2 regions of the Caldanaerobius fijiensis DSM 17918 genome follow, and region 2 is predicted to be linked to the other one. Evidence: riboswitches for the same ligand, from Rfam matches in the RefSeq annotation. Region 2 holds a riboswitch; the other holds the start of a gene.
What was found. Region 2 has a riboswitch for cyclic di-AMP ahead of BUB87_RS13595 (Na-translocating system protein MpsC family protein). Riboswitches for the same ligand answer to the same signal wherever they lie in the genome.
Positions count from the first base shown of each region.

Region 1: linked by a shared signal. The riboswitch ahead of BUB87_RS04305 (C40 family peptidase) and the one ahead of BUB87_RS13595 (Na-translocating system protein MpsC family protein) in region 2 are both predicted to bind cyclic di-AMP.

Region 1 covers NZ_FQVH01000006.1:61,399-65,484, reverse strand. The annotation lists gene BUB87_RS04315 (4'-phosphopantetheinyl transferase family protein) at 1-360, opposite strand, end outside; gene BUB87_RS14505 (hypothetical protein) at 675-848, shown strand; gene BUB87_RS04310 (lactate utilization protein) at 979-1,575, shown strand; cyclic di-AMP (ydaO/yuaA leader) riboswitch at 1,573-1,706, shown strand; gene BUB87_RS04305 (C40 family peptidase) at 1,709-2,620, shown strand; gene typA (translational GTPase TypA) at 2,768-4,086, shown strand, end outside.
Region 2 covers NZ_FQVH01000063.1:536-4,621, forward strand. The annotation lists partial or broken gene BUB87_RS13590 (alpha-L-fucosidase) at 1-761, shown strand, start outside; cyclic di-AMP (ydaO/yuaA leader) riboswitch at 954-1,081, shown strand; gene BUB87_RS13595 (Na-translocating system protein MpsC family protein) at 1,248-1,661, shown strand; gene BUB87_RS13600 (potassium channel family protein) at 1,708-2,097, shown strand; gene BUB87_RS13605 (potassium channel family protein) at 2,097-2,507, shown strand; gene BUB87_RS13610 (potassium channel family protein) at 2,536-3,180, shown strand; gene BUB87_RS13615 (potassium channel family protein) at 3,232-3,915, shown strand; partial or broken gene BUB87_RS14285 (IS110 family transposase) at 4,028-4,086, opposite strand, start outside.

The DNA of each region.
Region 1 (4,086 bases), on a different contig from region 2:
TCTGGCTATGTCAAAATTAATGGGCCTTATGAACTCTACGTCAATACCTATGGGCATATTGTCAACTGCGCATACCACCCATTTTCTGGAATGAGATATATTAAAATGAAATTCACTGAAGCCAGGTAAATACGGTTTTCCATATTCATTGGTCTTAAAATCTATATTGCTATTTTTTATTTTAAATTTTTTGTGCACTATGGACCTTATCAATATGTCCGCAGTAATTATCTGCAAAGCATTTTGCGGTCTTTTATGCTGTTTGACTCGTTTTTGCTTTTCAACGGAGATATATTTAAGTAACTCATCAAACTGCTGTTGCTCAATTTTATCAGGTATCGTCACAGCGTAAATTTCCATGATTACTATTTATTCACCTCTTATTACCATGATTCTGTTGCATAAGTATAAAGCTGTCGTATAATAATTATACAACATAAACAACAATACTCATATAATTTTGTACTTCATTATGATTTTTCACAGAAAGGATGTAAAAATGGAAAAAAATATCTTGAAGATATTTTTTTTAATGATATAATAGAGCTTAATGATAAAATAGGAAAATGATATTATAGTTTATTCATATAGATATATTATTATAAATATAGAAAAAATGGATAAAATAGTATAAAAGAAAAGAAAGTAGCGCTTTAAATAGCGAGGTGAAGTTTATGAGGTGTCCACACTGCAAAAGTACAAACATAGGTAAGATAGGTAAAAAGATGTACTTTTGCAGAGATTGTACATGTGAGTTTAAGGTGGAAAAATGGGGTGCCCTTGTATACGAGTACGACGTGGACGGCAGCGTAAGTAAAAAATACAAGGTGTGTGTAAATTGGTTGTGAGCTTATATGCTCACTATTTTTTTATACTTTATTAATAAATTTGAAATGAATTTTTAATAATAATGAAGGATTTTTTGTTTATATGTCGAATAGTTAAATGTAAAAGTTAAGATGAAGAGGGGGGATATAATTGAACGAATATAGGCTTTGGTATTATGAAGACATGGCAAATAAAGTTATAAGAGCTTTGGAGAAGAATAACATAAAAGGTTATTATGTAAAAGATATAGCATCTGCTCGCAGACTAGTTCTGGATCTAATACCAGAGGGGAGCAGCATAGGTTTAGGCGGTTCGATGACCTTAAATGAACTGGACTTAATTAAAGAATTCAGATCGAGTAAATATGTCCTTTACGATAGATATAAAGAAGGGGCTTCGCCGGAGGAAATTGAAGATGCTAAACGGAATGCGCTTTTGGCAGATGTGTTCGTCACGGGTACTAACGCTGTAACTTTAGATGGGCATCTTATCAATATAGATGGTAATGGTAACAGGGTAGCAGCTATGATATATGGTCCCAAAAAGGTTATTGTGGTGACAGGCATCAATAAAGTTGTAAGTGATATAGACGCGGGAATAAAGCGTTGTAAAGAAGTGGCTGCAGTAATGAATGCCAGAAGGTTTAATACGACGCCTGAAAATATAAGTAATTGCACTGTGATCATTGGCAAACAGCCAATTGATAGAATGCATGTGGTAATAATAGGTGAAGTTTTAGGATTTTGAAAATAATAGCCGAATCCGTAAAAGGTACGGGGGAACCTATATGAAGGGGTGAATCCATAACAAAATTATGGTAGGGCAGCTTCCTTTCCCGAACCCGTCAGCTAACCCCGGAGGCTAAAGGAAGGAGAAAAGAATGAATAAAAGATATCAGAGATTTTTTTATGGAGTTTTAGTATTTGGTTTAACTATTTTTGCGCCTTTAAAGTATGTGTATGCAGATAATTATGCGATTATCACAGGAAATAATGTAAACGTTCGAAGTGGAGCGGGACTTAACAGTAAAATTATTGCATCTCTAAATAAGAATGATCGAGTAATTTATTTGGGTTATTCAAATGGATGGTACCGTATAAGATTAACAAATGGGAAAGAAGGCTGGATATATGGAAAATACGCAAAAATACAAAATCCAGTGGAAAGTGTGTCTAGAGGTGTTATCGAAAGAAAAGCTTTTATAAAGGCTAGTAATGTCAATATGAGAAGCGATAGCAGCATAAAATCAAAAGTGATTGCTACGCTAGAAAAAGGACAACCTGTTATAGTCAAAGGGCAAAGGGATGGTTGGTTTAATGTTGTACTAAGTGACGGAAGAGCTGGGTGGGTTTATGGTACTTATGTATCAATAAGCATTGAAACTGCATCAAGAGGTTCGGTGGAAAGGGTAAATGGAGTCAATGGCCAGAAAATTGTAGAATATGCTAAGAATTTTTTGGGTACACGCTATGTATATGGTGGTTCGTCGCCATCTGGTTTTGATTGTTCGGGATTTACCTCATATGTTTATAGACATTTTGGCATTTCGCTGCCGAGGACAGCTGATGAGCAAGGGAGCCATGGTATATATGTATCGAGAAACGATTTAATTCCAGGTGATTTAGTCTTTTTTGCTACAAACGGGAGCAGAGGTATAAATCATGCGGGTATTTACATAGGTGATAATCATTTTATACATAGCTCATCGGCCCGAAAGGGTGTCATCATAAGTGAACTTTCAGGTTATTATAATGAGACATATGTCACTGCCAGGCGTTATCTAAAAGATTAATCACCTTGAAAAACCTAACGCGGTGATAGCGTTAGGTAAGTATCAATTTTGCAGTTTACGCTAAAATATGATATAATTTAAATTTAGATGTGTATTAAAATGGGTACGTTAGTATCCTTTTTTTATTTCAGAAAGGGGTTAAATTTGATGCAGGAAATCACAAGAGATGACATAAGAAATATCGCTATAATAGCACATGTTGACCATGGGAAAACCACCCTCGTAGATGGTATGTTGAAGCAAAGTGGCATATTTAGAGCCAACCAACAGGTGGAAGAAAGGATATTGGATTCCAATGAGCTGGAAAGAGAGAGAGGCATAACAATACTTGCAAAGAATACGGCTGTTACCTATAACGGTGTGACTATAAATATAGTAGATACACCAGGTCATGCTGATTTTGGTGGTGAGGTTGAGCGCGTGTTAAAAATGGTGGACGGTGTGCTGTTACTTGTTGACGCTTTTGAAGGGCCTATGCCACAGACCAGATTTGTATTGAAAAAGGCTCTTGCCTTAAATCTTAAACCTATCGTTGTCATAAATAAGATAGATAGACCTGATGCGAGGGTGAATGAAGTTGTTGATGAGATTCTCGAGCTTTTTATTGAGCTGGGGGCAGATGATGACCAGATTGATTTTCCAGTTATATATGCGTCTGCCAGAGAAGGGATCGCAAAAAATTCTATTGATGACGATTCATCAGATTTAAGACCTCTTTTTGATGCGATACTTAAATATATTCCAGCTCCCAGAGGCGAGATTGATGCGCCGCTGCAAGTGCTTGTAACTACACTGGAACACGATAACTATATTGGTAGAATATGTATAGGACGTGTTGAGAGAGGAACGATAAAAACCGGTCAAAATATCGTCGTGTGTAAAAGAGATGGTGGTACAGTTAATGCAAAAATTGCTGAGTTATATATGTATAGTGGCTTGAAGAGGATAGCGGTGGAAAAAGCTTGTGTAGGGGATATTGTAGCTATATCGGGCTTGGAAGATGTAAATATAGGTGAAACGCTGTGTGACATAGATCACCCTGAAGCTGTTCCCTTTGTAGACATAGATGAACCTACGGTTACTATGACATTTAGTACCAATAATAGTCCTTTTGCTGGTAGAGAAGGCGAGTACGTCACGTCGAGGCATCTTAGAGATAGGCTGTTTAGAGAAATGAAAACAAATGTAAGTATGAGGGTTGAGGAAACAGACACGCCCGATAGTTTCAAGGTTTCTGGTAGGGGTGAGTTGCATCTTTCTATACTTATTGAAACTATGAGGCGTGAAGGCTATGAATTTCAGGTATCGAAGCCCACTGTCATTATGAAGAGAATAAACGGTGTATTGTGTGAGCCAATGGAACAGCTTACTGTGGAAATTCCTGAAGAATTTATGGGAGTAGTCATGGAAAAGTTAGGGCCGAGAAAAGCAGAAATGATGAATATGTTTACGATGCCGGATGGTAG
Region 2 (4,086 bases):
CGCAGATCGTGTGGTTTGATTGGTGGATACAAAATCTTGCATTTAAGCCATACCTCAGAAAGTTTGCAGCTTACTATTACAATAGAGCAGCAGAATGGAACAAAGAGGTCGCTATAAACTATAAGAATAATGCGTTTGAGGAAGGAACAGCTGTATTTGATATAGAGCGAGGGCAGCTCTCGGATATTCGACCGCGTTTTTGGCAAACAGATACATCGGTGTCAAAGAACTCATGGGGCTATATAAAGAACCATGATTACAAGACTCCTAATGATATCATCTGTGATCTGGTGGATATTGTAAGCAAGAACGGGTCGCTACTTCTCAACATTGGGCCGAAGCCTGATGGTACCATACCGGAGCCAGAACAGGAAATCCTCATGGAAATTGGAGGTTGGCTCAAGGTTAACGGGGAGGCCATCTATGGAACGCGACCGTGGAAAATCTTTGGTGAAGGACCTACAAAGGTCGCTGAAGGTGCTTTTACTGATACGCATCGGAGTGCGTTTACGAGTGAGGATATACGCTTTACTACAAAAGGAGATACTTTATACGCCATTGTCCTTAAATGGCCGGAGAATGGGCGTATAACCATAAAAACACTGGGAACAAATTCACAGTTTGCTCTGCCGCACATCGATAAAGTAGAGCTTATAGGATATGATGTGCCGCTCCAATGGACTCGTGATGAACAGGCATTGATTATTGATGTTACAGGATGCGAGCCTAAAGAATATCCTGCGGCGTTTAGAATTAGATAGTTTTACGTTTTCTTTTTTTAAGATCAATAATTATTCGATCTCGAGAATAATATAATATAACAAAGTGAAAGAGTGAGATTGCAAGAGCTATTGCGTGCAAAACTAATAAATATATAAATTACATCGTTTTCCCACTGTATTACGGCGTTTATCGGCTGTTGCAACAAATTATTTACAGATATATAATAAAGACAATCGAATATGCCGAATTCACTTATGTGAAACGGGGGAACCATCAAAGGGGCGAATTTCGAAAGAAAAGAACATGCTCTTTCTGTTCTAGCCCGACAGCTAACCTCGTAGGCATAGAAAGAGGTAAAGTCACAGTTGACTTCTGTGACTTTTTTATTGAGTGGACCTGATAAAGGGCTTGCAGCTTGTTATCAGGTACGCTCGGTAAAAGGAAATGGAGACAGATCATCCGTGTGGATGTTTTGTAGCCAGCCTTAAATATAAGGCTGGCTATAATTTTGGAGGTGTTATGTTATGTTGAAATTCCGCACTAAAGGCGAGTTTGAGGCGCGGATAAGTGATCTGATGATAAAATTTCAAAAGGAGAAGGTTGGAAGAGGTGCAGAAAGTGCAAGGACGTTTATATGCCACGATATGATTATTGTGCGATTAGAGCGAGCATTGACGCCAATTGAAAAGACACTGCTTCAATCGGAAGAAGGTAAGAAGGTTATAAAAGAATTGCGCGTCAGACTTTCGGAAATAGTAAAGCCTGAGCTGGAGAAACTCATAAGTAGCATATCTGAAGCCAATGTTAAAAGCGTGCATTTTGATATAAGCACAAAGACAGGAGAATATATTTATGTCTTTATAATGGATAGAATCTTAGAGTTTGGAGATGGGGCAAAGGGGCCTTGCAGGGTTCAGTTGCCTGATAACCAGCTGTAAAATCCTAAGGAATTTTCAGCTGGTTTTTTTGTAGGAGGCGAGCCATATGAGAGCTGTAATAATAGGTTGTGGTGAAACAGGTTCCTATCTTGTAAATGAGTACAGTAAAAAAGGTTATAACATATCTGTGGTAGATAAAGACGAAAGGGCGTTTGATAAATTGCCCCATAATTTAAACGGAGTTATAAAGGTTGTTGGTGACGCTACAGATATGGGTGTATTACAGCATAGTTTTTTAGCCAGTGCAGACATTGCTCTGGTGGTTACAGGTGATGATGATGTAAATATAATGATTTCTCAGATTGCCAGGAAATACTTTAATGTAAAAAATGTGGCTGTAATGATATCAAATGCGGAAAAAATACCTATTTTCAAGGATATTGATGTAAAGGTTATCTGCCCGGCAGAAATGATTATAAGTCAATTTAAGGAGTGATGGCGGTGTTTGTGCTGATCATCGGTTCAGGGGTAATGAGCTTAATACTGAGCAGGATGTTTTTTGAAGCCGGATACGGTATATCGGTATTATGTGACGACTCCAAGATCAGGAGGCTTGTACGCGACGGCATATTGGTTATATGTGGTGATATAACCTCAGTAGAGGATATGAAAAGAGCCGGAATATTGAGGGCAGATAAAGTAATAGCAGCATCGGATCGCGATGAAAAAAATCTGGTAATTAGTGAATTGGCGAAAAATGTTTTTGGTAAAACCGATATTTTATGCCTTGTCAATGACCCACAGTATAAAGATGTATTTAAGAATTTGGGTGTTGAACGTGTACTTTGCAAAGATGAATTGATTTCAAAAGAAATTTGGTATCAAGCTATGGAGAAATCCAGTTAAGATAGACGATAAAGGGGAGATTATAGATATGTATATTGTTATAGCTGGTTGTAGCAATGTGGGTTCTACCCTTGCCAGTATTCTTTCTGATATGGGACATGATGTGGCGGTAATTGAAAGAGATCCGAAATTTATTAAGAATTTGGGAACCGGATTTAATGGAATCGTGGTTGAAGGGGTTCCTATTGATGAGGATATACTTTTAAAAGCCGGAATAGAAGATGCAGATGTCTTTGCCGCAGTTACAAGGGATGAAAATGTCAATATTATGGCTGCTCAAATAGCTAAAAATATATTCGGCGTTAATAAGGTTATAGCAAGGGTTTTAACACCGGCTAAAAATGCTTTTTTTAATGAAATAGGTATTGATACGGTTTGCCAAACAGATCTTTGTGTACAGTATATCAGGAAATTTATTTTCGAAAATGGAATTAAGTATATAGCTAAGATTAGCAAATATATTGATGTCGTCGAGTTTAGTGTCAAAAAAATTCCTGATGACAATAGGTTACATGCTTTATTAGCCAACGGTGTGTTTAATTTGAATGCGGTTAAAAGGGGTGATATTTATTTAATACCTGACAGCAATTTTGAAATCAACAAAGAAGATATCCTTATCTGTACTGTTGACAACAGGTATATAGATACGATAAAAACAGTGTTTGGACTATAAGGATCATAATAAAAGGTGTTATTTTTTAAGGGGGTATTTTTGTTGAACATTATGGTAATTGGTGGGGGTAAAGTTGGTTATTACCTGGTAAAAACCCTGGTAAAACAACATCATCAGGTGAGACTCATAGAATTGGATCAGGACAGATGTAATTCCATTGCAAAAGAGTTGGGTATATTTGTGATGAATGCTGATGGGACCAATATTCAGGATCTTGAAGATGCTGGTATAGAAGATAGCGATGTGGTAGTGGCAGTAACAGGGAAGGATGAAGTCAATCTAGCTATTTGCCAGCTAGCTAAGATAAAATTTGGTATACAAAAGGTGATAGCGAGGGTAAACAACCCTAAGAATGAGAGGGTCTTTAAGGAATTAGGTGTTGGTAAGGCCGTAAGTAGTACCTCGTTGATTGCAAATATGATCGAAAATGAGCTTGTGGCTGGGAAATTGAAAACACTTCTTACATTTGATAGTGGAGATATGACCATCGTAGAAGCTGATATTGATGATGATTCTAAATTAGTGGGGAAAAAAATAAGAGATATAAGTTTCCCAGGAGATTGTATTATTGTATCGATTATAAGAGATGGAAGCGTAATTTTCCCTAAAGGAGATAGCCAAATCATGCCTCATGACAGGTTATTGGCATTGACCAGTGTTAAAAATAAAGAACAATTGGAGGAGCTGTTTAAAGACAAGCGGTGTAATGTCAAGTGGTATTTTTTGGAACCTTGAAAAATAAAGGCCTCAAAAACTCTAAAAAAGACAACACTTAATAAACCCACCATATATTGGATAATAATGGAAGGAAACTTAGCTGATATTCAGTTAAATGTATTTGCTAAATCTATCCATTACCTCCCGGTTGGTAGATTTGGCCTTTGCTCAGCAAGGCAAAGACCAGTC